DNA from 3 places in the Actinoalloteichus caeruleus genome. Region 2 is predicted to be linked to each of the others. Evidence: predicted binding sites of a transcription regulator. Region 2 holds the regulator's gene; each other region holds the start of a gene.

Region 1 (10,352 bases), 390 kb from region 2:
ATCCGGCGCGCACCAGGTGGGTCATCACCGGCGCGTGCTCGCCCGGCAGGTCGAGGGTGGCGCTGACCTCACCCGCCGCCGCGTCGATCACGGAGATGCTGCTCTCCCGCGCGTTGAGCGCGAAGACCCGTCGCCCGTCCCCCGAGACGGCCAACGCGGTGGGTCCCGCTCCGACCGGGACGGCGGAGGCCGCGCCGGTCTCCCGGTCGATGGCGGAGACGGCGTCCTCGTCGACGCGCACCGCGTAGACCGGGTCGTCGGGTCCCGCCGAGACCGCGGCGTCGCCGTGCGCGACCTCGGTCCGCGCCTCCCAGAGCACCTCGAAGGTGCCCGCGTCGAGGTCGCGGAGGAGCCGCTGGTCACCCTGGTCGACGAGGAGGAGCCGCCCACCGGTCGGGCGGAGCAGCGCCGCCGGCGAGGGCAGCCGGGCGGTGCCCACCGACAGCTCCGCCGCGTCGACGACCAGGACCTCGGGCGCGGCGGCGGCGGGCAACAGGGTCCGCCCGTCGTCCGTGCTGACCGGCCGCAGGGTGCGGACGCCGAGGTCGACCGTGCCGTGGAGCTCGCCCGTCGCCGCGTCGAGCACGGTCAGGGTGTCCCCGGCGACGGCCTTGACGACCAGCATTGACCCGTCGGAGGTGACGTCGAGGTAGAAGGCATCGCGGTCGCGGGCGGGGAAGGTGGCCACCACCCCACCGTCGGCGGTGTCGATCACGGTCACGACGGCCTGGGCGCCGGCGCGCGTCAGGGCGTAGACCCGGCCACCGTCCGGCGAGGCCGCCAGGTCGCTGGGCGGGGCGTCGACCGGGACCGTGCGCACGACGTCCCCGGCGGCCGGGTCGACCACCAGCACGGCGTCGGGGTTCGCCGAGCCCACGTAGAGGCGGTCGCCCCCGTTCCGCTGCTCGGGAAGGGCTGTGCCGTTCGTCCCGGCGGGAGTGGCGGCGGCCGGACGCCCGCCGGGGGCCGTCGGCGCGGCGAGCGCGAGGAGCAGCGCGAGCGCGCCGACCGCGACCCGCCGCGCGGTGCGGAGGGGCCGCCTTCCCGGTGCGGGCGCGCCGCGACGGGTACGGGGCCGGGCGGTGTCGGCAACGGGGCTGGAGTCCGGGCGCGGGCGACGACTCGGAGCGGCGGAGCTGCGCATGGGGGTGTCCCTCCGGCTGGGTCACGGACGCGCGGGAAGTGAAGCAAGTTCGGACCGGTTCCGGCGAGCCGCCGCTCCGGTGGGATGCCGAACCTGTCCGGGGAACACTCCGGGCGGGTGACGGGCGAACGGACACGCCCGCGCCCGAGCCGGCGCTCCCGCCGGCGGAGCCCGGAGCTGGGTCGGCCGCCGCCTCCTCGTCCCCGTCGGCGGCCGGCACGGCGCCCGGGTCCGGGCGCCCCGGAACGCGGTGGGTCAGAGGAGCGTGAGCTGGGTGGCGTGCTCCCGGCTCGGACGGCTGGGCGGGGCCGCCGACGACGTCGCTCCCGAGCCCCGGTGCTCCCCGGGCCGTTCGCGGAGCAGGCCGTGGGCACGGGCGGCCAGCCGGACCCGTTCGGCGACGACGCGCTGGTAGGCCTTCGGCGCGTACGCCCCGTCCCGGTACAGCCGTTCGTACCGCTCGACCAGTCCAGGGTGCTCCCGGGCCAGCCACGCCAGGTACCACTCCCGCGCCCCGGGGCGGAGGTGGAGCACCACCGGCGTCACGCTCGTCGCGCCAGCGGCGGCGATCGCGGCCACGGCGCTGTCGATCCGCTCCGCCGAATCCCCCAGGCCGGGGAGGATCGGGGCCATCAGCACACCGCACCCCACCCCGGCGTCGGTCAGCCGCCGCACGGCGTCCAGCCGCGCTCGGGGGGAGGGGGTGCCCGGCTCCACCGAACGCCACAGCCGCTCGTCGAGGTGACCCACCGACATCGACACCGAGACGGAGGTGCGGCGGGCGGCGCGCTCGAGGAGGTCCAGGTCCCGCAGGAGCAGCGTGCCCTTGGTGAGGACGGAGAAGGGGTTGGCCGCGTCGGCCAAGGCTCCCAGGATGTCGCGCATCAACCGGTAGCGGCCCTCCGCCCGCTGGTAGGGGTCCGTGTTGGTGCCCATCGCCACGTGCTCCCCCGTCCAGCCCGGTCTGGCCAGTTCCCTGCGGAGCACCTCGCCGGCGTTGACCTTGACGATGACCCGGGTGTCGAAGTCGTGGCCGGCGTCCAGGTCGAGGTAGGTGTGGGTCCGCCGGGCGAAGCAGTAGACGCAGGCGTGGGTGCACCCCCGGTAGGGGTTGACCGTCCAGCCGAAGGGCATCGACCCGCCCGGTACCCGGTTGAGGACGCTCCTGGCCATCACCTCGTAGAAGGTGATGCCGGCGAACTCCGGCGTCGTGGTCTCGCGGAGGAACCCGTGGAGCCGTAGCGGCTGTTCCATGCCGGGGAGCACCGCCTCGCTCCGGGCCGCTCCGTCCGCCCGCTGTCCGTCCCATCGCACGGCGAGCATTCGAACACACATTCGAGCGACGGACAACGAGCACCCGGTTGCGACGCATGTAAGATCTCACTTACAGGTGACACTCCACCAGTTCACCAGTCAGTCAAGCGAGGGCACCGGACCCGGGCGGTCGCGCACCGCCGGCCGAGGGGACTCGTCCTCCTCGTGCGCCCCTCACCGACCACCGGGAGCACCGACATGACCGATTCGCGTCTCCACTCGCCGGGAACGCTGAAGGACCACCGTGCCCGCCCGGCCGTCGGCGGGACGACACCCGACCCGGCCGAACCACCGCCGTTACCCGAGGACCGGGGCCGCACCGCCGGGCGACGGCGGGAACCGCCGATGAGCGCTCCGACACGGGCACGTCCCCGGCCCCACCTGCCCATCCGGGACGTCAGGGCGGACGCGGGAGCCACCGCCCCGGGAGCCGCGCCACCCGCCGCGGGCATCACCGCCCTCCGACCATCGACGGCCAGGCCGGGCCGGGACCGCCTGGTGGACCTGGTGCGCGCCTGGGGAACGATCTGCGTGATCGTGATGCACTGGGTCATCCCGGAGGTGGCCTGGAACGGGCATCAGCTGGAGATCGGCAACGCCCTCGTCCACGGGTGGGGCTGGCTGGCCACCTGGGCGTTCCAGGTCATCCCGCTGATGTTCTTCGCCTCCGGCTGCGCCACCCACCTCCAGCTCAGCCGCCGCCCGCGCCCGACCCTGTCCTTCGTCCGGGCTCGGATCCGACGTCTGCTCCCGCCCGTCGCGGTGTTCGCCGCGTTCTGGATCGCCGCCGCCGTCGTGTTGCCCCTCATCGGGGTCCCGACGTCGGCCGCGCACTCGGCGGCGACGCTCGCACCGCAGCTCCTGTGGTACCTGGGCGTCTACCTGATCCTGCTGCTGCTGTCGCCGCTGCTGTTCCGCGCCTTCGCGCGGTTCGGCCACCGGCTGACCCTCGCGGTGGCCGCCGGCGCGGCGCTGGTCGACCTCGCGCGCTTCACCCTGGACCTGCCGGTGCTCGGCCTGACCAACATCGTGTTGGTCTGGGCGGTCCCGTACCTGCTCGGCTACGCCTACGCGGCCGGTCTGCTGACCACGATCCCCCGCGGCACGCTCCTGGTCGGCGCCCTCGGGAGCCTGGCCCTGCTCGCGCTGCTGGTGGCGGTTGGGCCCTACCCGGCCAGCATGGTCGGTATGCCGGGCGCCCCGCTGTCGAACATGAACCCGCCGACGGTCTGCCTGCTCGCCCTGACCGGGCTGCACCTGTCGCTCGCGCTGCTGTGGCGGCGACGCCTGGAACGGCTGGCCGCCCGCCCCACGGTGGCCGCCCTGGTCGGCTGGATCGGGCGGCACAGCATGACGCTGTACCTGTGGCACCTCACCGCGATGTTCTTCGTCATCGGCGCTGCGCTGTTCGCGCTGGACCTGCACCTGCCCGACAGCTGGAGCACCCAGTGGTGGCTGACCCGTGCGCTCTGGTTCGGCGCGGCCGGCCTGGTCCTCGCCGTGCTGGTGCTGGCCTTTCGGCGCGCTGAGCTGCGCCGGCCCCCTCGGCCGGGGACCCGCCCCTCCCCCGTTCCCCTCTCCCCTGTTCTCCCCGCCCCGGTGGACCTCATCGGCCCCGAGCTGCCGTCGGCGGGAGGCGGCGCCGGGCTGCGAGCCCGGACCAACGCCGCACCCGCCGTCCAGCCGGTCCACAGCGCCCGCTGGGACCAGCGCCGGTGACGGCGGGCACGCTGCCCGGTCCGGACCTAGGATGAGCCGGCGGCGCTGATCGGTCCCGCGTCGCGGCCGACGCACCCCGGCGGTCCTCGGACCGCCCACGCGTGCCCAGGGGACGCGCCGCCACCGGCCCGACCAGCACGGAGGGGAGGACCCGGCGCTCCCGCCGCGCGAAGCGGCGGCCGTCGGCGAGTCTGGATGAACGGCAACGGCGACCAGGACTGGTTCCGCTCGGCGGGAACCCCCGCCCCCGGCCGGGAGCACCCCCCGGAGAGCGCCACCGAACGCACCGACGAGCTACCACCTGTCGCCGGTGCCCCCCACCGGGACGGCCGGCCCAGGAGCAGTCGTCGACCAGCGGGTGCGGGCCAAGGGCGAGGCGACCTCCCCGGCACGTCGGTGCCCGGCGAGACCGGTGAGACCGGGGGGCCGCCGTCCGCCCCACCGCCCGACCCGAGGCCGGGGTCCCGGTCCTCCACCGGCGCGAGGCGTGCCGAGGCGCCGACCTCAGCGCCGGGCGGCACCCGACGGGCCCGGCCCCGGCCGGACGACGGCTCCGAACCGGGTACGGCGCCACGACGTGAGCGGCGGGGCGCCGGGGTCGAGCGGGACCGCGCCGGCCGAGCCCGCCCAGGAGGACGGCCGGCGACCCCCGGCGGAGGGGCTGGCCGCGTCCGAGGGAGGCGGCCGGCGGAGGGGAACCCGGCCCCCGGTGGCGGCGGGGGCGGATCCGGCCCACCGCCGCAGGGCCCGCCCCCAGCCGGGCACGGGCACGGACACGGGCACGGGCACGGGCCGAGCACCCCTGCCTCGCGCCGGGTCCGGCTGCTGCTGGCCTGGCTCCTCACCCCGTGCCTGCTGGCCGCCCTGGGCGGCATGGTGTGGCTCTACCCCTCCGGGTACGAGTCGCCCAACCCCTCCGAACTGGGCTTCGGCGCCGAACCGGTGAACGGCGACATCACCGCCACGGCGGCGTCCTCGTGCCAGACGAGCCTGGCCGAACCCGGCGCGAACCCCCCACCTCCCGCGCCGCCGCCAGGAGGTGGCGACCAGGACTGCGTGCGGCTGGACGTGACCCTCACCAGCGGTGAGGGAGCGGGGCGGGTCATCACGCAGGTCCTGCCCGTCGAACCCGGCACCCCGCGCTTCGCGGTCGGGGACCAGGTGGTGCTCTCCTACGCGGGCAGCGAGCCGGACAACCCGATGTCCTACCAGGTCGTGGACTACCAGCGCGGGCCGGCGTTGGCCTGGCTCGCGGCGCTGTTCGCGCTGTCCGTCGTGCTGCTCGCCAGGTGGAAGGGACTGACCTCCCTCCTCGGACTGGCGCTCAGCTTCCTCGTGCTCGTCTTCTTCGTGCTCCCCGCGATCCTCGCCGGGCAGGACGCCGTCCTGGTCGGTGTCGTCGGCTCCGGCGTGATCATGTTCATCGTCCTGTACCTCGCGCACGGCTTCTCCGCCCGGACCTCGACGGCGGTGCTGGGCACGTTGCTCAGCCTCGGCCTGATCGCCCTGCTCGGGGTGTTCTTCGCCTCGACGACCCGGCTCACCGGTCTGGACGACGAGACCACCAACCTCATCACCATCGTCGGCGGCAGCATCGACCCGCGCGGTCTCCTCCTCGCCGGTGCCCTCATCGGCGCGCTCGGCGTGCTCGACGACGTCACCGTCACCCAGACCAGCGCGGTCTGGGAGCTCCGCGCCGCGAACCCCGCCCTGGGGTGGCGGCAGCTGTACGCGGCCGGGCTGCGCATCGGTCGGGACCACATCTCGGCGGCGGTGAACACGCTCGCCCTGGCCTACGCGGGTGCCGCGCTGCCGATGCTCCTCGCCTACTCGCTCTCCGGGATCGACTTCGGCACGCTCGTCGGCGCCCAGGTGGTGGCGCAGGAGATCGTCCGAACCCTCGTGGGCAGCATCGGCCTGGTCGCCGCGGTCCCGATCACCACGGCGATCGCGGCCGTCGTCGCCTCCCGGGAGGACCCGCCGAACCCCGGCGACCGCACCCCCCGGTCCGACCCCGGCCCCGAGGACGGCGGCGGCACCGAGCAGGAGGACCGGAACGGGGACGGTCCCGCCGGCGGCACGTCGGACAGCCGGGAGCGGACGGGGGAACGGGCGCCTTCCGAGGCCGGCGGTCGGCGCCGGCGCGCGGAACCGGACCACCGCCCCCCGTCCTCCTTCCCGGCGGAGCGACCGCCGCGGCGGGACCGCCGGGATCAGTCCAGGGCGGCGACGAAGCGGGCGACCGCGTCGGAGCCGATCCGCCGGGGCACCCGACCAGCCGGCACCAACGACGCCAGCTGGTAGAGGGGCCGGTCGGCGGCGGCCTCCCCACGCGCGTCGGCCCGGAGCTGGGCGATCAACAGCTGGGACAGGACCAGCGCCCGGGTGTCCCCCGTGGCCGCGAGGGCGTCCGCGAGACGCCGCAGCTCGTACACGCCCAGTTCCCGGCCGCCGGAACCCGCGTAGAGGGCCACGGCCACGTTGACCAGCCGCCGCCGTGGTCCGCCCTGGACCAGGACGCCGATGGTCCGCACACCCCGCTGGTCGGCGACCAGCACCGTGATGTCGGTCAGCTCGGCCAGGTCGACGGTCCGCGTGCCCAGGGCGCGCACGGAAAGCTCCGAGCCCGAGAGCCAACACCGGCGGCGCGACTCCGCCCAGGCGAGGAGCAACAGCGGCACGGCGACGACCGCCGCCGCCACCAGACCGGCGGTGCGCCCCCCGACCAGGCCGAACAGGCCGCCCAGGGCGGCCCCGACGAGCACAGCGCCGATCCCGACCGACTTCGCCCGTTTGCGGAGGAACTCCGGCGGGAGCAGGTCGAGCGGGATGCGGTCGGTCTCGGCTGCCCGCTCACTCACCCGGCCAACGCCTCCTTCACGGTGGTGAGCAGCTCGGCACGCCCGACGGCGCGCTGGGACCCGTCCCGGAGGTCCTTGAGCTGCACCTCGTCCTGCTCCAGGTCCCGGTCCCCCGCGACGACGGCCAACCGGGCCCCCGAACGCCCGGCGGCCTTCATGGCCCCCTTGAGCCCCTTGCCCCCGTAGGCGAGGTCGACCCGGACCCCGGCGCCGCGCAGCGCCGCCGCGATCCGCACCAGCTGCCGCTTCGCCGCCTGCCCCAGGGGGACGCAGTAGACCTCGCAGCGGGCCTCGTCCCCAACGGCCAGCCCCTCGGCGCGCGCCGCGAGCAGGGTCCGGTCGACCCCCAACCCGAAACCGATGCCGGACAGCTCCTGACCACCCAACTGGGCCATCAGGCCGTCGTAGCGGCCACCGCCGCCGATACCGGACTGCGCGCCCAGTCCGTCGTGGACGAACTCGAAGGCGGTCTTGGTGTAGTAGTCGAGGCCCCGGACCAGGCGCGGGTTCTCGGTGAACTTCACCCCCAGCCCGGTCAGGTGTTCCTTGACCTCCTCGTAGTGCTCACGGCACTCCGGCGAGAGGTGGTCCACCATCAGGGGGGCGTCGGCCAGCAGCTCCCGCACCTCCGGTCGCTTGTCGTCGAGCACCCGCAGGGGGTTGATCTCGGCGCGCCGGCGGGTCTCCTCGTCCAACGGAAGGGCCCGCAGGAACTCCTGGAGCCGCTCCCGGTACTCGGGGCGGCAGGTCGAGTCACCCAGGCTGGTCAGTTCCAGCCGGTACCCCGTCAGGCCGAGCGCCCGGTAGCCCGCGTCGGCGACCGCGATGACCTCCGCGTCCAGCGCGGGGTCGTCCACGCCGATCGCCTCGACGCCGACCTGGAGCAGCTGCCGGTACCGGCCGGCCTGCGGGCGCTCGTAACGGAAGAACTGCCCCGTGTAGTACAGCTTCACGGGCAGCTGTCCCCGGTCCAGGCCGTGCTCGATGACGGCGCGCATCACCCCGGCCGTGCCCTCGGGGCGCAGGGTCACCGACCGGCCGCCCCGGTCGGTGAAGGTGTACATCTCCTTGCTGACCACGTCGGTCGACTCGCCGACGCCCCGCGCGAAGAGGGCGGTGTCCTCGAAGACGGGCAGCTCGACGTAGCCGTAGCCGGCGCGTCGCGCGGCTTCGGCGAGGGTGTCGCGGACGGTCAGCAGCGCGGCGGACTCCGGCGGCAGGTAGTCCGGGATGCCTCGGGGTGCGGTGAAGGCGGTCATGGTGTGCGGATCACAGTCCTCTGCGCAGGAAGGGGTTGACGGCACGCTCGCGGCCGATGGTCGTGGTCGGTCCGTGGCCGGGCAGCACGGTCGTCTCGTCTGGCAGCGTCAACACCCTGGTCCGCAGGGTCGTCAGCATCCGCTCGTGGTCGCCGCCGGGGAGGTCCGTCCGCCCGATCGAACCGGCGAAGAGGGTGTCCCCCGACAACATCAGACGGTCCGGACCGTCGCCTCCCGGCGGGCCGGTGTGGAAGCACACCGACCCGCCGGTATGGCCTGGCGTGTGGTCCACCCCGATCGACAGGCCACCGAACTCGAGGGTGGCGCCGTCCGCGAGGTCCCGGACCTCCGCCGGCTCGCTCATCTCCAGTCGCCCACCCAGCAGCGCGGCGACGTCCGGTCCGAGTCCCCGCAGCGGGTCGGCCAGCATCGGCCGGTCGTCGGGGTGGACCCACACCGGAACCCCGTACTCCTCGCAGATCGAGGCGGCGGAGTAGGAGTGGTCGAAGTGCCCGTGGGTGAGCAGCACCGCCAGCGGGGTCAGCCGGTGGGTGCGGAGCCGTTCGGCCAGCGGCTCCCCGACCTCCTGGCCGGGGTCGACGATGACGCAGCCCTCGCCCTCCGCCGGTGCCAGCAGGTAGCAGTTGGCCTGGAGCGGACCGGCCGGGAAGCCGACGACGAGCACGCGAGAACCTCCAGCGGGGTGGTGTCCGTGGTCGCGTCGCGTAACGGTCCGGCACACCGTGTGAGCGCCGGGCAGCGCGGAGCGACCCGCCACAGCCTAGCCAACCGGTGTGGCCACCTCGGTTGGCATCTCGTCCCGGCTCCCGCTCCGGCCTCGACCCGACGACCCGGGTGGGTGCCGACGCGCCGGGGACGCGCGTGCGGTGTCACCGGCGGAGGCGTGCGGTGTCACCGGCGGAGGCACGGCACGAACCCGGTCCGGGTGGTGGCCCGCCACGACGTCGAGGAGGGGGCATGGCGGCGGCCCACCGGAGCCGGGCGCCACGGTCGCGACCGGCTCGGGGCCATCGGCGGTCGGCGCAACGGTGCGGTCCCTCCCGGCCCGTCCCCCGACCTCCCGCCCCCGCCGGCCGGAGGTCGTCCGCCCCCGGCCCGGCGCGCTCCCCACCGCCCTGCCCGCGCCGCCACGGGTCGGAGTCGACTGCCCCGTCCGCACCAGGCACGAACCTCTCACTACGCTCGTACGGCTTCTCGACATAGACTCACCGGCTGCCACCGCCGTGTCGATCCCTGGGAGGGAGCGAGGTGCCGAGCAACGAGCAACGCCGCCAGGCAGCCAAACGCAAGCTGGAGCGCCAGCTGGAACGCCGGGCACAACGGGCCAAGCGCCGCCGCACGATCGGCGTCAGCGCCACCGTGCTGGGGACCGTGCTGGTCGTCGGTCTGGTCTACTTCCTGGCCACGATGGGCGGCGGTGACGACGAGCAGACCGCCTCGGACGCCACCGACCCCGCCACCAGCGGCGAACCCGAGATGCCCGAGGCGGTGACCACGGAGGGCCCCTGCGCCTACATCGAGGCCGAGCAGCCGCCCGTCGACGGCCTGCCCGAGGTCGGGATGCCGGAGGACCCGGACCCGACGCCCTCGGAGGGCACGGTCTCGGTGACCCTCGGCACGAACGAGGGCGAGATCCCGCTGACCCTCGACCGTGAGCAGGCGCCGTGCACGGTGCAGAGCTTCCTGCACCTCGCGGAGAGCGGCTACTTCGACGCCTCCCCCTGCCACCGGCTGGTGGACAGCACCGACGCCCTCGAGGTCCTCCAGTGCGGCGACCCGAGCGGCACCGGCATGGGCGGCCCCGGGTACAACGTCCCGGACGAGATCGACCCGGAGCAGACCTACCCGCGCGGCACGCTGGCGATGGCCAACTCCGGCGCCCCGAACAGCGGCGGCAGCCAGTTCTTCATGGTCTACGGCGACTCCAACGCCCTGGGCCCGCAGTACACGGTGTTCGGCTCCATCGACGAGGGCGGGCTCGAGGTCGTCGACGAGATCGCGGCCGCCGGTCACGACGGCTCCATGGAGGCGCAG
Region 2 (10,352 bases):
CGCCGGGCGAGCAGCGGGGAGCTGGGGACGAGGGCGCCAATCACGGCCGGCCGCCGGACCACGGCGTTGAGGAAGACGGAGAGGCCACCCCGGGAAGCAGTCATCCTGACAGCTTGCACCCATCACGGCACGCAACCACCAGCGGCCGAACGAGTGTGTTCCGGCTCACTTCGCCGGGTGGGTGCGGGCACCGCGCCAAGCCCGGCGGCGCTCCCCGCCGCGCCGCACTGGATTCCCCGTTCGCCCAGCGCGGGGGAGGTTCAGGCGGCATCCCGGGGGTACCACCAAGGCATCGGAGAGAGGAGGAGCTATGGCTGAGGCACACATGTCACACCAGCCGGCCGGACGGCCCGCCGGCGGCGCCGTGTTGCACCGGGACGGCCGGGAGGGCACGGGCCAGGGCTGGGTTCTCTTCGCGGGGATCTTCATGATCCTGCTCGGCGCGTTCCACGTGATCCAGGGGCTGGTGGCACTACTGCGGTCCGACTACTTCCTGGTCACCGAGAACGGCCTGCTGGTCCAGTTCAACTTCACCGCGTGGGGCTGGATCCACCTCGTGCTCGGCGTGGTGGCCGTCCTCGCCGGGCTCGGCATCATGACCGGAGCCCAGTGGGCGAGGATCACCGGCATCGTGTTGGCCGGTCTCAGCGTGCTGGTCAACCTGGCGTTCCTCGCCGCCTACCCGTTGTGGACGACGCTGATCATCGCGTTCGACATCCTCGTCATCTACGCCCTCGCGGTGCACGGGCGGGAGGCCCGGACGACGGCCTGACCTCAGGGTCGCCCGGTCGGTACCGCATCCGTCACGGCGGGGTGAACCGGGGCCGGAGGACCCCTCCGGCCCCGGACGCGCACCGATGCCGCGGCGGCCACCTCCCGCGCGGGCGCGCGGGACAGGGCATCGACCGGGCACCGGGCGGGTCAGGAGGAGCGCCGCGACTGCCTGTTGAGCATCGCCCGGACCGACGCGGTCGTGATCCCGCCGTCCGGGTGGCGGTCGAGTACCCCCCGCAGCGCCAGGTCGTGCACCTCCCGGCGCCCCAGGCCCATCATCGCCGCGGCCACCGGGTAGGAGACGGCGAGCGCGGTCGGGTGCCCCACCGTGCGAGCCACCGCCTGCCCGAAGGGCGTCCGCCACCACGTGGCGGGCGGGTCGAAGGGGCCAGCCCCCGGGTACAGCGCGAACACCAGCCGCACCGCCGTGGACCTCGCCGTGTGCTGGTCCTCCCCGAGTAAGTCATCCGCCCACCTGTCCACCTCCTCCCGCATCCGGGGCGCCAACCGCTCGTCGACCTCCTGGCGGCCGAGGAGGGCGGCCAGCGGATCGAGAAGAGCGCTCTGCACGACCCGGGACAACTGGTCCACCAGAGCGTCCCGAACCGCGACCATGTCGGTCATCACCAGAGTCCCCTCGTCCATGCCGCCCCTCCTGATGCGTGCCGGTGGGGGCCGTCAACGAGCTCGGCCCGTGTTCATCTTCCCGGCAGGGCGGCCAGCCCGACTCACCCGACCGAATGGCTGAACGGCATCCGGGTTCGTGGGCCATGTCGAGGTGGAACCGTTGACCTCCAGGTCAGCCCCGGCGGCGGAAAGCGTGCTGTCGGGGGTTGGCGGCCTCGAACCGCCGGGGCTGGCGGGCCATCGCCTGCCCCCCTCGCTGAGCGCGTTCGGTCGGGTTCTTCGCCGAACGTCGACGCTCGGCGCGGTTGCGGGGCTGGTCGGCGTCGGTCACGGGTTCCTCCGAGCTGGTGTTGGTCGTCTCCGGGGGGAGGGCCAGGGGTGCGGACGGACGGGCGGGCAGCACCGCCCGGTCTCGGTCCGTATCGCTCAGGTCGGGTTGGTCGTGGGAAGCGGCCATGTGAGGGGCCTCCGTTCCTGGGATGTCACGGGGCGCCGGCGCGCCGGTGGGAACCGTGCGAGCGGTTCGGGGACGCGGGCGCGACGGAACCCCGTCGCACGGGAAGGTGTGCGCGGCACGGTGACCGATCCACGTTCCGGCGGGGAACGGGGTCGTCAACGGTGCGCGGGGAAGCCGCCCGTCAGAAGGGCGACCGAAGCGGCGGTACCACGCTGGAACAGCGGGTCACTCGGGTCTCGCTCTCAGATCACGAGGGTGACCGTAGCAAGGGGCGGCACCGCCCCGCACCTCCTTTTCCAGCGACCGACCACAGGAGGAGGTCCTCGGCGCTGAACCCGCCTGGAGGAGCGGTGCGGACCTCCCGGGTCGGGGGACGCGCCCGCGCCCTCAGTCCCAGGCAGCGGCGAGGCACGCCAGCTCGTCCCGGTACTCGATGCGCCCGGCCCAGTCCGCCGGCCAGGCGTCCATCCCGAGCGCCGCACCGGCGAAGGCACCCGTCAGGCACGCGATCGAGTCGGAGTCCCCGCTGGTCGTGGCCGCCCTGGCCAACGCGTCCACCGGACTTCCCTGGTGGAGCAACAGGCAGTGCACGGCCGTCGCCAGTGCCTCCTCCGCCACCCAACCGGCCCCGGTCCGCTCACAGGGGTCACGAGACGGATCCGGCGCGGCCACCGCCTCGACGAGCCGGTCGATCGCCGAGCGGCACTCGTCCCAGCCGAGGGCCATGTACGTCGCGGGGTCGGGCACGCCCGGCCGGTCCCAGAGGTCGCCGAGCCAGTCGTGGTGGTAGACGGACCGCTGGAGACGGCAGTGTTCCCGCAGTGCCGCCGGGAGGTCGGCCGGCGCCATTCCGTCGGCCAACCAGCGCACGGCCAGCGCGGTGAGCTCACTCGCCGCCAGTGCTGTGGGGTGGCCGTGGGTCAGCGCCGCCTGGAACTGGGCGAAGGCGGCTCGCTCCTGGTCGGCCAGTCCCGGTGCGAGACCCGCGGGCACGACGCGCATGTTCGCGCCGCACCCCTTGGACCAGTCGTTGGTGGCCTCACGCCACGGGAGCCCGTCCGCCAACCTCCCGCACGCCTCCAGGCAGGTCATCCCGGGTGCCCTGTTGTTCTCGGGGCTGCGCGACCACTCCACGAACCCGGACCGCAACAGCGGTTCCACCCGCTCCGCGCTCAGGGCGGGAGGAGTCGTCACGCGCAGCAGGGCCTCCCCCACCGGCAGCGTCATCTGGGTGTCGTCGGTGACGAGGGCCGGGTCGCCCCGCAGGTCACGCGGCCCGCCGGGGCCGTGCTCCGCGACGATCTCCGCGACCGTCCTGAACTCGGTTGCCGCTCCGAGCGCGTCCCCGTACGCCAGGCCGAACAGTGCCCCACTCGCCCGTCGCCGTCCCATGCCACGCCACCCCCAGGTTCACCCGATCGGGGAAGCCTAGTCCTCACCGCCCCCAGTCGGGGGCGTGTGCGGCGAGGTCCGCTCTCCGCTCAGGAGTCCCCGCCCCCGTTCCACACACCGAGGACACCTCGACCGCGAGGAGGAAGAACTGGTCACCGGACACCGCGGACGGCGGGCGAGGACCGGGATCACCCTCCCCACGACACCGCTCCGGTGGCCTCCAGCGCGAGGACACCCGCGAGCCTCACCGAACACGTCGTGGTCTCGTGCCCGGTCGTCGGCCCGAACCACCGGAGTGGCGCCGCCGAGCACTCGGTCATCGGGGTCGCAAGTCAGCAGTACCACCGGACGGACCGTGACCAACGCGGTCGCTGCCACCATGAGCCAGTCGCGCACCTGTGACCCGACAGGTCCGCACTCCCGAGAAGTGCACCTGCCGCTCGACCCAGTTCCGGGGTGGACGGGCACCGTGACGATCGTGGACAGGACCCGGCGTACGGAGGCGTCTCGCGCGCCACCCCGCAGGACCTCCGCGAGTGTGAACGCGTTGACGACGACTCCGGCGCCGCGCTATCGCGCGGTCTGCGGTTAGGCGAGCGCCCTCGGCTGTTCCTCGACGAGCCCGGACAGCCCTTCGCCGCCCAGGACCAGGGAGCCGTCCGCCATCGCTCGACGTCAGGCCATGCCGCCCCAGCCTTCGCTAGGTACCCCTCCGGCGCTGGTCCGTGCTCGGCGGTGAGCGGTTCGGAGCCTCGCCCACCCGCCACTGAGGGCGGGTGGGCGAGCCCGATCGTCTCCCGTCAGCTGCAGCCGGAGGTGGAGCCGCAGCCCTCGCAGACGTAGCAGGACCCGGCGGGGCGCATCTTGGTGCCGCAGGTGAAGCACAACGGCGCGTCCGCCTCCTTGCCCTGCCGCAGTTCGAGGAGCTCGGTCGAACTGCCCGCACCGCTCGTCGGGCGCTCCGGGGCCTGCCCGGCCTCCACGGTGGAACGCATCCCCTCCAGATCGACCGGCTCGGTCCCGTCACCGCTCTCCCCGGCGACCTGCGCAGACCGCTCGGCCACGCTGAAGATGCCCAGCTCGGCGCGCTTCTCCAACGGCAGGTAGTCCAGGGCGAGGCGGCGGAACAGGTAGTCGAGGACGCTGGTGGCGATCCGCACGTCCGGGTCGTCGGTCATCCCCGCCGGTTCGAAGCGGAGGTTCTGGAACTTGGACACGTAGAACTCGAGGGGGATGCCGTACTGGAGGCCCACCGAGATGGACATGGAGAAGGCGTCCATCACGCCGGCCAGGGTCGAACCCTGCTTGCCCAGTTTCACGAAGATCTCGCCGAGGCCGTCGTCCGGGTAGGAACCGGCGTGCAGGTAGCCCTCGGCGCCTCCCACCGTGAAGGACACGGTCTGACTGGGCCGCTTCTTCGGCAGCCGCTTCCGGACGGGCCGGTACTCGACGACCGGTTCCGGGGCCTCCTCGGCGGCGGACTTCGACTTCCCCGCCGACAGCGGCTGGCCGACCTTGCAGTTGTCGCGGTAGATGGCCAGGGCCTTCAGACCCAGCCGCCAGCCCTCCCGGTAGATCTCGGCGACGTCCTCGACGGTGGCCCGTTCCGGCAGGTTGACGGTCTTGGAGATGGCACCGGAGATGAAGGGCTGGACGGCGGCCATCATGCGGACGTGGCCCATCGGGGCGATGGCCCGCTCCCCCATGGCGCAGTCGAAGACCTCGTAGTGCTCCGGGCGCAGCCCGGGAGCGTCCACCACGTGCCCGTGCTCGGCGATGTACTCGACGATCGCCTCGCTCTGCTCCTGCTGGTAGCCCAGCGCCCGCAGGGCGCGGGGAACGGTCTGGTTGACGATCTGCATGGACCCGCCGCCGACCAGCTTCTTGAACTTCACCAGGGCGAGGTCGGGTTCGATGCCCGTGGTGTCGCAGTCCATCATCAGGCCGATCGTGCCGGTCGGCGCGAGGACGCTGGCCTGCGCGTTCCGCCACCCGTGGCGGGCACCGACCTCCAGGCCGCGCTGCCAGGCGGTGGTGGCGCGGGCCTGGATGGCGGAGTCGTTCTGGTTGTGGGTGCGGATCAGGTCGTTGGCCGCGGCGTGCTTGCGCATGACGCGCTGGTGGGCGTCCGCGTTGCGCGCGTACCCCTCGTAGGGACCGACGATGCCGGCGAGCTCGGCGGACCGCCGGTAGGACACCGCCGTCATCAACGAGGTGATCGACGCGGCGAGCGAACGTCCGCCGTCGGAGTTGTACGCGTGTCCCGTCGCCATCAGCAGCGCGCCGAGGTTGGCGTAGCCGATGCCCAGCTGGCGGAACTTCCTGGTGGTGTCGCCGATCTCGGGTGTCGGGAAGTCCGCGAAGCAGATGGAGATGTCCATCGCGGTGATGACCAGCTCGACCGACCGCTCGAACAGGTCGGCGTCGAAGACACCGTCCTCGCCGAGGAAGCGCATCAGGTTCAGCGACGCCAGGTTGCAGCTGGAGTTGTCGAGGTGCATGTACTCGGAGCACGGGTTGGAGGCCGTGATGCGGCCGGACTCCGGGCAGGTGTGCCAGTCGTTGATGGTCGTGTCGTACTGGATGCCGGGGTCGGCGCACTCCCAGGCCGCCCTGGCGATGCGGTCGAAGAGCCGGCGCGCGTCGACCTCCTCCACGGTCTCGCCGGTGGTGCGGGACCGCAGGCCGAAGTTCGTGCCCGACTCCACGGCCCGCATGAACTCGTCGGAGACGCGGACCGAGTTGTTGGCGTTCTGGTACTGCACGCTGACGATGTCGTCGCCGCCCAGGTCCATGTCGAAACCGGCGTCGCGCAGCGCCCGGATCTTCTGCTCCTCCCGGGCCTTGGTCTCGACGAACTCCTCGATGTCGGGGTGGTCGACGTCGAGGACGACCATCTTCGCCGCGCGCCTGGTCGCGCCGCCGGACTTGATGGTGCCGGCGGAGGCGTCCGCGCCGCGCATGAACGAGACCGGGCCCGAGGCGGTGCCGCCGGAGGACAACAACTCCTTGGAGGACCGGATGCGAGACAGGTTCAGCCCCGCGCCGGAGCCGCCCTTGAAGATCAGCCCCTCCTCGCGGTACCAGTTCAGGATCGACTCCATCGTGTCGTCGACCGCCAGGATGAAGCACGCGCTGACCTGCTGCGGGGAGGAGGTGCCGACGTTGAACCACACCGGGGAGTTGAAGCTGAACACCTGGTGGAGCAGCATGTGGGTGAGCTCGTGCTCGAAGATCTCCGCGTCGGCGTCGGTCTCGAAGTAGCCGTGCTCGACCCCGGCCGCGACGTAGGTGCCCACGACCCGGTCGATGAGCTGGCGGAGGCTGTTCTCCCGGTGCTCCGAACCGACCGCTCCCCGGAAGTACTTGCTGGTGACGATGTTCACGGCGTTGACCGACCAGAAGTCGGGGAACTCGACGCCCCGCTGCTCGAAGTTGACCGACCCGTCCCGCCAGTTGGTCATGACCACGTCGCGGTGCTGCCAGTTCACGGCCTCGTAGGGGTGGACGCCCTCCGTGGTGTGCACTCGGCCCACCCGGAGCTTCGCTCCCGCCGACCGGGATCCGCCGGTGGTGGACTTCGCCTTGCCCCTGGCTCGTCCGGTGGCGCTCCCGACGGTTTCAGTCATGCCGCTCTCTCCTCGTCCTGCTGGTGTGGTTCGTCCGCCACTCGGGCGGTTCCGGTCGTGGTCAACCCGCGGTGGGGCTGCCCTCCGGGCAGCCGTCAGCCCCGTCACGTTGCCGGGTGTGGGTGTGGGCCGTCGTGGCCCCGAAGTCGGATCCGCTGACGCCCTCAGGGGGCCTCGGCTGGCTCCTCCCCGTCCGCCTGGACGGTCCGCAACTCGGCGATTTCCTTTTCGAAGTCCTCCACGGAGGAGAACGCCCGGTAGACGCTGGCGAAGCGCAGGTACGCGACCTCGTCGAGGTCCCGGAGTGGTCCCAGGATGGCCAGACCGACCTCGTGGCTGGCGATCTCGGCGGAGCCCGTGGACCGGACGACCTCCTCGACGCGGTGCGCGAGCTGTTGCAGCGCGTCCTCGTCCACCGGCCGTCCCTGGCAGGCGCGCTGGACGCCTCGGACGACCTTGTTCCGGCTGAACGGCTCCGTCACTCCGGAGCGTTTCACGACGGCGAGCACTGCTTCCTCAACCGTGGTGAACCGGCGACCACAGCCCGTGCACGACCTCCGACGCCGGATGGCCTGTCCCTCGTCGACCTCCCGCGAGTCGACGACGCGGGAGTCAGAGTGTCGACAGAACGGACACCGCACGATCCACCCCTTAACTCGGTACGCACTGGTGGGACCGGCATCGCCGCGCCCGGTGACCAGGATACTCGGGCATCGTTCACCAAGCTCACCCGAACCCCAATCTGTAGAGCGTTCCCGGCACTCCGACACTAGATGTTGGGGTCCAAACCTAGACACGCGGCCGAAGCGGGTGCAAGCAACGACACGGGTGAACCCCGACTTCGCCCTGACGGGTGGGCCCGACCTGGCCGTACGCCGCTCCGTCACGGCGCGCGCACCCCAGGTGACGTGCCACCCGCCCCCGCCCGAACCACCCCCTCCCCGAGCGGGCACCCCACCCGACACCCGGCCCGAGCGCGCGCCGAGCGCAGCCGCCCACGGGGCGATCGGAATGGGCGGACGAGGCGTGCGGTGGACGTCGAACAAGGAATTGCGACGCGTTCCGAACCGAACAGACGTTCGATTTCCTTCGTCCTTTCCGGCACTCGGGGAACCGGGGCGACGGGGGGACTCGCCCATTCGAACAGGTGTTTGATCTTCACGTATGTTCGCGTTACCGTGGACATCTCGACAGTCCCGGCGGAGTGGGGCGGACGACGGTCGGCGCGATGTCGATACCGCCACTCCCTCCGCGGCAGTCCCGGGTGATCCACGCGTGGACGGCACGATGATCACGGATCATCTGGTTGCGCGGGAATCACGACGGTGACCGGAGCCGAACGTCGTCACGACGTCGGTGCGACGAGGGCGACAGCCCAGGAGGACAGGAGATGGCACGCAGGACCGAGCCGGATCTGGGCCCCGACCGCGCGGCGGCCGTGTCCGAGGTGCCCTCGACGGGCGCCGCGTCCCCTCCGAACGGCGCGCTGACCAGCCGCCAACAACGGGTGCTCGACGTCATCAGGCAGTGGTTGGACGAGCACGGCTACCCACCCAGCATCCGGGAGATCGGAGAGGCGGTCGGTCTGACCTCCACCTCCTCGGTGGCGCACCAGCTGCGCACACTGGAGCGGAAGGGGTACCTGCGCCGGGATCCCAACCGGCCGCGCGCGGTCGGCGTGCTCCCGGTCGACGTGGTCGTGCCAGCCACGGAGGAGCCCACTACCTCGGCGCCCGCCTACGTACCCCTGCTGGGCCGCATCGCGGCGGGAGGTCCCATTCTCGCGGAGGAGGCGGTGGAGGACGTCTTCCCCCTCCCCAGGGAGATCGTCGGTGAGGGTTCCCTGTTCCTGCTCCGAGTCACGGGTGACTCGATGGTGGAGGCGGCGATCACCGACGGCGACTGGGTGGTGGTCCGGCAGCAGCCCGACGCCGAGAACGGCGACGTCGTCGCCGCGATGCTGGAGGGCGAGGCGACGGTCAAGACCTTCCGCCGGCGCGAGGACCACGTCTGGTTGATGCCGCACAACCCCGCCTTCGAACCGATCCTCGGTGATGACGCGACCATCCTCGGCAAGGTGGTGGCGGTCCTCCGCCGGCTCTGACCACCCCGCCGCCGCGCTGGGGAGGGAGGCGGGGCCGCACGTCGCCTCGGAAGGACGTGGGGGTGCCCTTCGGCTCCCGCCCCGGTCGCGGAGCTGGGACCGCCGCGCGGGGGGCCGCCACCACGACGGGCCGTGCCGAGCGAGGAGCGGCAGTGGCGGGAGCTGGCGCTGGCTGCGCCGGGAGTGCGGACCACCCACCCGCGCCGGTCCCCACGGCCCTCGTCCGCCCTCGGCCGGAGTTCGGCATGGCGACGGCGCCGCGGCCGGGTCACCACTCCCCGGCCAGGGTGTGGGCATCCCGCAGGAGGTGAGACCCCCGGACGCGCGGCACTGGGAACGGACGGGTCGGCTGGGGCGCCCTGTCCGTCCCGCTCCAGCGCCCCTCGGCCTCCCGCCCGGCCGCCCCGGGGTCTAGGTGGCCCGCCGCGAACGGCTCACGACCCAGGTCAGGAGCGCCGCGAGCAGGCCGGCGATCCCCAGGGCCTGCCAACCCGGCATCCCCTCGTCGTCAGCACTGAGGGCGGCGTCCTCCCCGTGGTCCCGCCCGGCTTCGCCGCGGTCCTCCTCCTCGGACGGGACCTCGCCGCTCGCCGTGGACCCCCGGGAACGTTCCGCCTCGGCGAGCAGCTCGACGGCGCCCGGGTAGGCCCGGATCGGCTGGTTCTCACCCTCCGAGGTCGAGAGCAAGGTGCCATCCGGCTCGAGGGCGACGGCCTCCCCCTGCGGCTCGTCCGGGATCGGGATGTTGACCGGTTCTCCGGCCAGGGCCTCCACCACGTCGCCGTCGGGGGCGCTGAACAGGTAGGCCTCGGTGTAGGTGCGCAGCGCGACCACGGTGCCGTCCGCGCTGACCGAGCCGCCCGTGACCGCCACCGACCCCACCATCTCCGGGATCGGCCCCCCTGGCGTGGTGGTGCTCCGAAACCGCACCGAGCCCACCTCCTCCAGGGGCACCGGCCCCGGGGTGCGCAGCGGCTCCGCCGGTCGGTACACGTAGGCGGTTCCGAAGATCTCCTTCGTCACGATGTGGGGTACGCCGTCGCGGTCCAGCAGCAGTGCCTCGGCGTCGTGCGGACCACGCGGGTAGGTCATCCGGTGCAGCGACGCCACCCCGTCCGGGGTGATGCGGACGAAGGCGACGTGCTCCCGCCGCCGGCGGTTGTCGCCGGTCTCGGCCACCCAGATCGTGCCGTCCGGGGCGACCGCGACGTCCCCGACGTCGTAGTGGTCGATGCCGGTGGTGATCACCCTCGCCACCGAGCAGTCCCGGTTGAGGACGAACACCTGGACCTGCGGGTCGTGGTCGTTGACCACGTACCAGTGCGTGCCGTCCGAGGCGATGCCGGAGACCATCGTCAGCCGGGGGTCG
Region 3 (10,352 bases), 610 kb from region 2:
CCCGAGCTTGATACCGGCGGCCAACCCGACGCCGACCCCCCCGAGCACCCGGCGCCCCGTGGTGACCGCCGTGACGAGCACCGCGGCCAACGGCAGGCTGAGGTGTCCCTCCACCAGGCTCGTCCGCACCGGTTCCAACCACAGCACGAGCGCGGTGGCGACCAGGGCCCGTCGACGCCACGTCAGCCACGCCGACGCCCCGATCACGCCACCGGGAGCGCGGGACATCGCGAAGACACGCATGGCCCGCGACACGATCCACCACAGGCAGACGAGGGACACGCCCTGCCAGACGAGCCGGAGCACCCCCCACGGGACGACCGCGAGCGGCAACAGGAGCACGGCGGCGAACGGGGGCGCCGTGAACGGGGTGGTGAACGCGGCGATGTCCGGGTTCCACGAGGTGAACTCGTAGAGATCCCCACTGATCAACTGCGGAGCGTTGCCCCGCAGGCTTTGCAGGCTCGGCAACTGGGTCTGGTCGAGCAGCAGGCTGGCGGCGACGTGCAGGACCAGGGAGACCAGGAGGAACAGGGGCGCGTACCGCAGCAACCTGGACTCAACCGCGCGAAGATCCACCGTTCCCTCTCCACCACGACCGCTGCGCGCGGTCACGTCACCGGCTCAACCTGTCGTCGCCGCGCGACACAGTGTAAGAGCCGGGAGCAAGGCCCGTTGCCACCACGGGCACCCGTTGTCAGCCACTGCACAGGGAAGCAACCCGGGGCGCCCCACCACGTCGCCCCGCCCGCACGAGGACGTCCGAGACGGAGCGCGCCGGCCCGGCTCCGGCCCCCACCCGGTCACCGCGAGGACCATCCGGTCCAGCGCCGCGCGAGACACCCGCCAGGACGCCGTCCGTGGTGTCCCCACGAGAACCCGCCCCAGGCGTCGGCCCCTCCTACGATCCACGGGTGCGGATCGGACTGAGCGACGAGCAACTCACCCTGGTGTCCACCTGGTTCCCCGGCTTCGAGGTGGTCACCGACCACAGCTGGGGTCTCGTCGACACCACCGTCCTCCACCTGCGCGCCGACTCCGGCGACGTCGTGGTCAAGGCCGCCGGCCCGGCCAACCACCACATCGCCAGGGAGATCGTCGCGCACCGGCGCTGGACCGGCCCGTGGCTGGCCACCGCCAGCGTCAACCGCCTCCTGCACGCGGACGCGGAGCTGAACGTGCTGGCCCTGAGCCACCTGCCGGGTGGGCTCGTCCTCGACGACCCCCATGCCGTCGCCGACCCCGACACCTACCGGCAGGCTGGCGCGCTGCTCGCCGCGTTCCACCACCAACACCGCGTCGTCTCCGAGACCCACGAGGCGGAAGCGGACGCCAAGGCGCTGGCCTGGCTGGACCGCGAACACCGCGTCGACCCGGCGACCGTCGTGGCACTCCGCGCCGCCATCGCCACCCACGAGCACCAGCCGGTCGAACTGGTCCCGACGCACGGCGACTGGCACCCCCGCAACTGGCTGCTGCACGAAGGAGTGGTCCGCGTCATCGACCTCGGTCGCGCCGCGCCGCGACCCGCGTGGACCGACCTCGCCCGGCTGGCCCGCCAGGAGTGGCAGGGCGCCGAGCACCTCGAACGCGCCTTCCTGGCCGGGTACGGCGACGACCCGCGCGAGCCCGCGCCGTGGCGGGCGACCCTGTTGCGGGAGGCGGTCGGTACGGCCGTCTGGGCCTACCAGGTGGGGGACGAGCAGTTCGAACGGCAGGGGCACCGGATGATCCGCCAGGCACTCGACCTGTACTGATCTTCCCCGGCGAGCAGCGTTCCGGGCACCGCCGGAACCCACGGGCGGCGGGGGCCGTGCGCGGCAGCAACCGGTGAGGCACGCGAGTCGGAGTTCGCGAAGCTCGCGACGGAGAACCCCACGCTCCTGGACCTGACGAATACGAGGAAGCACCAGCCGGAGAACCCAACGTCACGCACTCGGCTGGGAAAGCCTTCGAACCCCTTGGTTGATCTGATTCACGAGGGCCAGGACAGGCGCGTGCTCCGGACAAACCCCCGGAGTGGAGATCGGGATCACCCCCCACGCCACGTCAACGGGCGCGCCACCCCCGGTCGCCACCGGGCTGCCGGACACCGATCGCCCGGGCGAGCTGACCGACGCGGCGGTGTACCAGTTCCTCAGGGGGAACCGCGCCAGAGGACCATGGCGTGCGGCGCGGTGCCCGGATCACGGGCCAGGAGAGCCCGCCCCGGCTCGCGTCCTCCCTGGGATCGCCGCCCCAGGTGTCACACCTCGACGACGCCGCCCAAGGCTGCCTGGACACATCTCCCCCAGTCACGCAGCGCGGTCCCCACCATCCGTGGCTGTTCGAGATGAACGTTGTGGCCGGCGCCATCGAGCGCGAGGTACGTCGCACGCGGGTAGTGGGTGAGAAGCGCGAACTGGTCCTCATACCCGACTACGTGGTCCTGGCGACCTGTGAGGATCAAGGTCGGTCCCTGGAACGTGCCCGCGGTGTCCGGCGACGCCCTGAGGAAGTAGCGCTGCGAGAGCCTGCCCATCGCATCAGGGTCAGCGGCGCGGATGCCGGGGAGTGCGTGGACGCGGAACGCGTCCCAGGACTCCTGCGTCTGCCGGGCCGCGACGCTCGTGAACTCCTCGGCGTCGGCGGGCGGCAACGACCGCAGAAGGTCCTGATCGCGGATGACGAGGGACCGCTCCGGTCGAACGCGCCGCGATGGGGCTGGGTCGACCACTGGAGCGATGAGCGCGAGACCCAGGACCTGGTCGGGGAACCCGGTGACGACATGACGAGCGAGAAGGCCGCCCAGCGAACTGCCCAGCAGGGCGAACGGCTCGTCGCCGACGAGTTCGTGGACCGTCTCCACCAGCCAGTCCGCGAGTTCTGGGAGACCGCCCGCCGCATCCAGCGGCGGTGTCAGACCGAACCCCGGAAGATCGAGGTAGATGCGCTCCCAGGAGCCCGAGGCGGCCAGGTCGTCGTCGAGCGGGAGCAGCAGCCGGTGGTCGACGCCGTTGCCGTGAACGGCAACGAGGGGGAGTCCCTGCCCCTTGCGTACGACGTTCGGCTGGACCCTCACTTCTTGCCGCCGCCGGAGGTGTTCCCGTGACGGAACTCGACGACGTCGCCGTCGGCCATCACGTAGTCCTTGCCCTCCATCCGGACCTTGCCGGCGGAACGGGCGGTGGCCATCGAGCCGGCCTCGACGAGGTCGTCGAAGGAGACGACCTCGGCCTTGATGAAGCTGCGCTCGAAGTCGGTGTGGATGACGCCGGCCGCCTGGGGAGCGGTCGCTCCCCGTCGGATGGTCCAGGCCCTGGCCTCCTTCGGGCCGGCGGTCAGGTAGGTCTGGAGTCCGAGCGTGTGGAACCCGGCACGGGCCAGGGCGTGCAGGCCCGGCTCGTGCTGGCCGATGGTCTCCAGCAGCTCCCGCGCCGACTCCTCGTCCAGCTCGATCAGTTCGGACTCGACCTTGGCGTCGAGGAACACCGCGTCGGCGGGCGCGACCAGCTCCCGCAGCTCGGCCATCCGGTCCTCGCTGGTCAGCACGCCCTCGTCGGCGTTGAAGACGTAGAGGAACGGCTTCAACGTGAGCAGGTTCAGCTCACGCAGCTCGTCGGTGTCCAGCTCGGCCCGCGCGGAGAACAACGTCCGCCCGGAGTCGAGGATCTCCTTGGCCGCCTCGGCGGCGGCCAGGGCCGGGCGACGGTCCTTGTGGGTCCGCGCCTCCTTCTCCAGCCGGGGCAGCGCGCGCTCCATCGTCTGGAGGTCCGCGAGGATCAGTTCCGTGTTGATCGTCTCGATGTCGCTGCCTGGGTCGACGCGGTCGTCGACGTGCACCACGTCCGGGTCGTCGAACACGCGGATGACCTGGCAGATCGCGTTGGCCTCCCGGATGTTGGCGAGGAACTGGTTTCCCAGGCCCGCCCCTTCGGAGGCGCCCTTGACGATGCCGGCGATGTCGACGAACGACACCGTGGCCGGCACGGTGCGCTGCGAGGAGAAGATCTCCGCGAGCTTGTCCAACCTGGTGTCGGGCAACGGCACCACACCCACGTTCGGCTCGATGGTGGCGAACGGGTAGTTCGCCGCGAGCACCTCGTTGCGGGTCAGCGCGTTGAACAGGGTGGATTTACCGACGTTCGGCAGGCCGACGATGCCAAGGGTGAGACTCACGACGGGCCAGTGTACGGACCACGGGTGGCGTGGCCGCGCGGGGCGGCGGGAGGGGCCGTTCCCCCCGGTGAGCGCCCACGCCGGCCTGCCTCCTGACCCCGGTTGGACCGGCGATGTCGTGGGCACCGGGGCGAGCGGCGCGTTCGACGCGGGCCGCACCGCGACCGGGCGTCGGACGGGTCGCGGGTCAGCAGCCCTCCGGTTCGAGCGACGAACCCTCCCTGCCCCGGCGCACCCGGATCCGGCTGGGGATGCGCTGCCGGAGTTCCTCGACGTGGGAGACGAGGCCGACGACCCGGCCGTCGGCGCGGAGGTCGTCGAGGGTGTTCATCACGAGGTCCAGCGTCTCGGCGTCGAGGGTGCCGAAGCCCTCGTCGATGAACAGCGTGTCGAGCAGCGCTCCGCCCGTCTCGGCGGCCACCACGTCAGCGAGCCCGAGCGCCAGGGCCAGCGAGGCCAGGAAGGACTCGCCGCCGGACAGCGTCTTCGCCGAGCGCACCTGCCCCGAGTAGTCGTCCAGCACGTCGAGCCACAGACCGCCTCGGGTCCCCCTGCTGCCACCCGCGTCGGAGTGGACGAAGGAGAACCGGCCCTGGCTCATCCGGGAGAGCCGTCCGGTGGCCGCGATCGCCACCTCCTCCAGGCGAGCGGCGAGCACGTAGGACCGCAGGGACATGCGGCGGCTGTTCTGCCCCTGCCCGTTCACCACGTCGGTCAGGGCGTCGAGTTCGTCGAAGGCCGCCCGGACGGGGGCGAGAGCGGCGTCCGCCCTCGCCCACTCCGCGCCCAGCTCGGCCAGTTCCCGACCGATACGGGCGGCGTCCCTGGTGCCGGCGACCGCGTCGTCGGCGGCGCGCTGGTGGTGTTCCGCCTCCTCGCGGGCGGCGGTGAGGTCGGGAGCCTCGTCGGGGAGCTCGGCGGCCTGGACGTCCGCCAACCCAGCCCGGACACCCGCCTCCCGCCGGTCGAAGTCCTCGATCGCCGACTCGAGGGCGGCGAACTCCGCGTCGTCGAGGGCCGCGTCCAGCGCGGCCGGCACCGAGGGGAAACCAGCCCCGGCGGCGGCCAGCTCCACCGCGGAGGTGGCCTCGGATGCCCGGTCCGTCGCGCTGGCCCGTTCGGCGGCGGCGTCGGCGAGCGTGGAGAGGGAGCCCGCGAGCCCGAGCAGGTGAGCCCGGCGTTCGTCAACGCCGGCGAACCCGGCCCGGGCGGCGAGCAGGCGCTCGTCGCGGTCACGCACCACCTCGCGCAGGGCGTCGTGCTCGGCTCTCGTGGCGGCCAGCGCCGCCTCCAGGAGGGTGCGGCGGCCGTGCAGCGCGGCCTGTTCCGCCTCCAACCGGTCCGCCAGGCGTTCCCGGTCCGCCTGTTCCGAGACGACGGACTCCGCCTTGTTCTCCTCGGACTCCACCCCCGCCAGCGCCTCGGCGAGGGCGGGCTCCGTCCACTCCCCGAGGCGCTCCCGCAACCGCCGCACCTCGGCGTCGGCGTCCCGGACGGCGGCGATGGCGACCTGCCGCGCGGCGCCGGTGCGCTCCTCCTGGCTGGTGGCCCGTAGCTCCTCGTCCTCGGTGACCGGATCGGCCCGCGCCTCGGCGGGGGCGGGGTGGTCGGTGCTGCCGCAGACGGCGCACGGCTCACCTCCGACGAGGCCGGTGGCGAGTTCCGCCGCCATCCCCGCGAGCCGGCGGTGGCGGACGTCCAGCAGGTCCTGACGGGCCGCCTGGTGGGCGTCGACCCGCTGCCGGAGGAGGTCCTCGGCGGCACGGAGCGCGTCGTCCGCCCCGGGGAGCCCCCGGGCGTCGGCGAGGAGCCCGGCGAGTTCCCGTCGGCGCAGGCGGAGGCCGTCGAGCCGGGCCGAGGCCGATCGTGCTTCCTCGACGCCGACGCGGGCCTCGGCGAGTTCCGCCGGGAGGAGCGCGGACCGGTCGGCGAGCTCGGCCAGCTGGTCCTCCTCGACCCTGACCTTTCCCGCGAGCTCGGCCAGGCGCCGGGTGTCGGAGAGCTGCCTCGCCTCCTCGGACACGAGGGGGGCGAGTGTGCCGGCCTCCTCCCTGGCCCGGTCGGCGGCGGTGCGCGGATCGTCGCCACCCTCGGGCGACCACCCGTGGGGCACCGCCTCGGCCAGTGCGGCCGCCTCGTCCCGCCTCGCCAGGTCCAGGGCCGCTTCGAGCCGAACCCGGTGTTGTTCGACGGAGGACACGGGGGCCGCCGCGCGGGCGGCGGCACGGCGGCGGTGCCAGTCGTCGCGGTCGCCCCGACCCTCCTCCAGGGACCGCCAGCTCGCCTGGAGCTCGTCCCGCCGCTGGCAGGCCTCCGCGAGGGCACGTGCCCGCGCGAGGGCCTCGGTCGCCTCGTCCCGCAGGACGACCGCCCGCCGCTCGGACTCCCGCGCCTCGCTCTCGCGGGCGCGCGCATCCCTCCGGAGCGCGGCGAGCCACTCGGACACCGGCCGTTCTCCGGGCGGGTCGGCGGCCGCGGTCTGGCGGATCCTGGTGACCACCTCGTGCACCTGGCCGGCGGCCTCGTCCAGGTGCTGGCGGGCGACCCTGCGGCGTTCCCGGAACCAGCGCTCGACGTCCGCGAACCGTTCGGTGCCGAACAGCCTTTCCAGCAGCTTCTCCCGGTCGGCGGTGTCGGCTCTGAGGAACCGGGCGAACTCGCCCTGCGGCAGGAGGACGACCTGGAAGAACTGCTGGTGGGTCATGCCGAGCAGCCGCTGGACGGTCCGCCCGACCTCGTCCGCCCGGGTCAACCCCTCGGGAACCCCCTGGCCTCCGGGGTGGTCGAGCCAGGTCAGGGACACCGATCCCCGCTGGAGCGTCGTGCCCGCGCCGCGTCGTTTGCGGCGGGTGTACTCCGGGGTGCGCACGAGCCGGAGGCGGTGGCCCTGCACGGTGAGTTCCAGCCGGACCTCGGTCGTGGTGGTGGCCGGGCTGGTGTCGCAGCGGAGGCGTTTCGCCTCGCCCCGCGCCCCGGGCACCGTGCCGAAGAGCGCGAAGGCCACCGCGTCGAGCAACGTGGTCTTGCCCGCGCCGGTGTCGCCGTAGAGCAGGAACAGACCGTCGGCCCCGACGGCGTCGAAGTCGACGTCGACCCGACCCGGATAGGGGCCGAAGGCGGTGATGGCCAGTCGGTGCAGCCTCATGCGGACTCCCGTGCTCCCGCCGTCTCGGTCAGGGCCTCGTCGATCAGCGCCGCCTCGGAGGCGGATGGCGCGGAGCCCCGGCAGTGCTCGACGAACGACGCGGTGATCTCGCGGTCGTCACGGCCCCGGACGGCCGAGGAGTAGTTCAGCCGGCTCCGTGCCAGGCCGCCCTCCGGCCGCCACTCGAGGTGCACGGCGTGGGGGAAGCGGCGCTGGAGGCGGCGCATCGCGTCGAGCGGCCGGACCCGGTCGGTGAGCGTGACGGAGAGGTAGTGCTCCTCCAGGTCGTGGAGCCCCGGGTCGGCGAGCAGGTCCTCGATCCCCCCGGAGATCGTGGCCAAGGCTCGGGGCACCGGCAGCGCGTACGACCGCACCCCGGCCAGCCCGTCGGCGTCGAGGTCGACGATCCAGACGGACTTGCGGTGCGCGGTCTCGGAGAAGGAGTAGGCGAGCGGGCTGCCCGAGTAGCGCAGGTGGTCGGCGAGGACCTGAGGCCCGTGGAGGTGGCCCAGCGCGACGTAGTCGACGCCGTCGAAGACGGAGCCGGGGACCTGTTCGACGCCGCCGACGCTGATCGGCCGCTCGGACTCGCTGGCCTGCCCGCCCGTGACGAAGGCGTGGGCGAGGACCACCGTCCGGGTGCTCGGTGGCAGCCGCGCGACAGCGCCCCGGACGCGGTCCATCGCCTCGCTCAGCACGGCGGTGTGTCCTCGGTGGCCGGTGCCGGCCAGGCCGAGGTGGTGCCGAGCCGGGTCCGGGTCGAGGTAGGGGATGCCGAAGCAGGCGACGGGACCGTGGGCGTCGGTGAGCACCACGGGCTCGTGGAGCCGCGAGATCCTCGCGAGGACGTGCAGCCCGCCGACCGCCGCGAAGTCGGCGAATGCGCCGAGCCGTGACGCGGAGTCGTGGTTGCCGGGGATCACCACGAGGGTCGCGCCGGCGGCCCGCAGGGCGGCGAGGACCCGGTGGCACACCTCGACTGCCTCCCCGGAGGGAACGGCGCGGTCGTAGAGGTCACCGGCGACGACCACCACGTCGACGCCCTCGTCGGCCACCAGCTCGGCGAGACCCGTGAGCACGCGCTCCTGCTCGGGCAGCCTGTCCCGGCCGTGGAAGGTACGGCCAATGTGCCAGTCCGAGGTGTGCAGGAGGCGCATGGCACCACGCTAGGACCTCGGGGGCCATCGGTGTCACGCGACCACCCGAAAGCACTCGAACGTGTGTTCGAGTGCGGAATGGGAGGACTCCGGGCAGGAGCTGCGCCATGATCGGAGTCGGGGCACGGCCGTCCACGGGGGACACGGCGAGCGGACGCCCACCCGTCCGAGGTGGACGCACGGCCCCACCGAGCACGAACACCCGCGACCCCCGGTACACGCACTCAGGACGGGAGCACCCGTGACATCGGTCGTCATCACCACCGCCGCGGTCGTGGTCGCCGCCCTCCTGGTCGGCGCGCTCATCCTCGGCTGGCGGCTCTACGCGGACGCCGTGCGCAGGACGGACGCCGCGCTGGCCATGGTGGAGGCCGAGCGCGACCGGGCAGCCGAACACCAGGCCGCGCTGCGCCGCTATGAGGTGACCTTCGCCTCCACCAGCGGGCGAGGCGAACTGGGCGAGAGCGTCCTCATCGAGACGGCGAGATCGCTCGGCCTCCGGGAGGGTCCGCACTTCTCACTGCAGACCGACCTCGCGGGGGGTGGGGCGGCACGCCCCGACATGGTGCTGGCGGTGGGTGACGACCGCCGCGTCCCGGTCGACTCCAAGGCCAGCCTCGCGAGCTGGATCGAGGCCGTCGAGGCGGACGACCCCACCCGGCGGGCGGACGCCCTGCGGGTGCACGCGCGCAACATCCGAGCGAGGGCACTGGAGCTCGCGGGGAAGGAGTACCAGCGGTGGGCGGACGCCATCTACGGCGTGGTGATGTTCGTCCCCTCCGACGCGGCGGTGGTCGCGGCACTCGACACCGACCCCCACCTGCTCAGGTGGTTGCTGGAACGGCGGGTCTTCCTGTGCGGGCCGACCGGGTTCGGGGTGGTGGCCTCGGCGGCCCTGTTCGCCTCCACCCAACGCACGCTGGCGGCCGACATGGAACAGGTCCGCCGCCAGTCGGCCGCCGCGTACCGGGCGGCCAGCGGTGCCGTCGACGCCGTCAACCTCTCCAGCACGCACCTCCAGCGCTTCCTGTCGGCGCGGCGGCGTGAACTCGACGCGTTGGAGGGATTCCGGAACGCCGTGGAACCACTGCGGGAAACGGCGGCCAGCCCGAGTTCGATCGCGGAGGTCAGGAGGGACGAGAACGGCGTCGCGATGCCGGGTTCGACGGACCAACCTGCCCTGGCCGAGGCGCACGACGCGCGGACGGACCGCTATTCGACGGTGGTCAACCCGGACTCATCGACCATTGCGGGCAGCGAGGCCAGGTGAGCGGGATGTGAGTTCACGATGGCTGACTAACAAGCAGCCGGTGACCGATTACGGTGGACGGGTGACAGCCGCCCGTGACCGCGAACGCGCGCGCGACTCAGAGCCCGAAGTCGCTGCCGTGCCATGGGATGAACGCGCCGCCTTCGGAACCACTCGCGGGCTTCCGTGGTGGGCGGCCCTGCTGCTCGCAGCGGGCCTGACCGGTATCGGGCTCTTCCTCGACATCGAAGTGATGTCGGGAGGTCCCGGTGTCCTGCTGTGGGCCGGATACATCCTCGGCTGCCTACTGGCGGTCGCTCTGGTGCGTCGCAGAAACCTGTTCGGTCCCACCGTGCAGCCGCCGCTCATCCTGGCGGTGGTCATGCCCCTGGTGATTTGGCTCACGGGTGGGACGGGCGGCGCCGGCCTCGCCGCGATGGCCTTCTCGCTGGGGTGGCCCCTCATCAACGGCTTCCCACTGATGGCGGTGACCTCGGCCCTGACGGTGGGAGCGGGATTCGCCCGGTACTTCCTGCTCCAGCGGCGGCCGCCGAAGACGGACCCGGACGCGGAGGCGCCGGGGACCACGAAGAAGGCACGGCCCGATTCCACGGCCCGCAAGTCCACGAAGGACGAGGCCACG

Evidence for each region. The regulator LexA, encoded in region 2, represses DNA repair genes until DNA is damaged. The targets are predictions, from matches to a motif close to CGAACACGTGTTCG.
Region 1: a site for LexA is predicted at 2,469-2,482, ahead of ACOJVX_RS07830 (Rv2578c family radical SAM protein). Genes of this name have one in related genera too.
Region 3: a site for LexA is predicted at 8,517-8,530, ahead of ACOJVX_RS03270 (exonuclease SbcCD subunit D). Genes of this name have one in related genera too.

What each region holds. Positions count from the first base shown of each region.
Region 1 is NZ_CP186005.1:1,731,355-1,741,706, reverse strand. Features, by position in the region: gene ACOJVX_RS07835 (YncE family protein) at 1-1,144, opposite strand, end outside; gene ACOJVX_RS07830 (Rv2578c family radical SAM protein) at 1,400-2,467, opposite strand; gene ACOJVX_RS07825 (acyltransferase family protein) at 2,657-4,177, shown strand; gene ACOJVX_RS07820 (YibE/F family protein) at 4,373-6,481, shown strand; gene ACOJVX_RS07815 (hypothetical protein) at 6,391-7,038, opposite strand; gene hisS (histidine--tRNA ligase) at 7,035-8,297, opposite strand; gene ACOJVX_RS07805 (MBL fold metallo-hydrolase) at 8,308-8,982, opposite strand; gene ACOJVX_RS07800 (peptidylprolyl isomerase) at 9,567-10,352, shown strand, end outside.
Region 2 is NZ_CP186005.1:1,340,483-1,350,834, reverse strand. Features, by position in the region: gene ACOJVX_RS06060 (class I SAM-dependent methyltransferase) at 1-104, opposite strand, end outside; gene ACOJVX_RS06055 (DUF7144 family membrane protein) at 311-772, shown strand; gene ACOJVX_RS06050 (hypothetical protein) at 922-1,419, opposite strand; gene ACOJVX_RS06045 (hypothetical protein) at 1,574-1,858, opposite strand; gene ACOJVX_RS06040 (ADP-ribosylglycohydrolase family protein) at 2,246-3,250, opposite strand; gene ACOJVX_RS06035 (vitamin B12-dependent ribonucleotide reductase) at 4,051-6,879, opposite strand; gene nrdR (transcriptional regulator NrdR) at 7,044-7,520, opposite strand; gene lexA (transcriptional repressor LexA) at 8,270-8,983, shown strand; gene ACOJVX_RS06020 (hypothetical protein) at 9,395-10,352, opposite strand, start outside.
Region 3 is NZ_CP186005.1:725,617-735,968, reverse strand. Features, by position in the region: gene ACOJVX_RS03295 (glycosyltransferase 87 family protein) at 1-579, opposite strand, end outside; gene ACOJVX_RS03290 (phosphotransferase family protein) at 915-1,757, shown strand; gene ACOJVX_RS03285 (alpha/beta fold hydrolase) at 2,246-3,061, opposite strand; gene ychF (redox-regulated ATPase YchF) at 3,058-4,158, opposite strand; gene ACOJVX_RS03275 (AAA family ATPase) at 4,346-7,303, opposite strand; gene ACOJVX_RS03270 (exonuclease SbcCD subunit D) at 7,300-8,460, opposite strand; gene ACOJVX_RS03265 (DNA recombination protein RmuC) at 8,702-9,730, shown strand; gene ACOJVX_RS03260 (DUF6542 domain-containing protein) at 9,849-10,352, shown strand, end outside.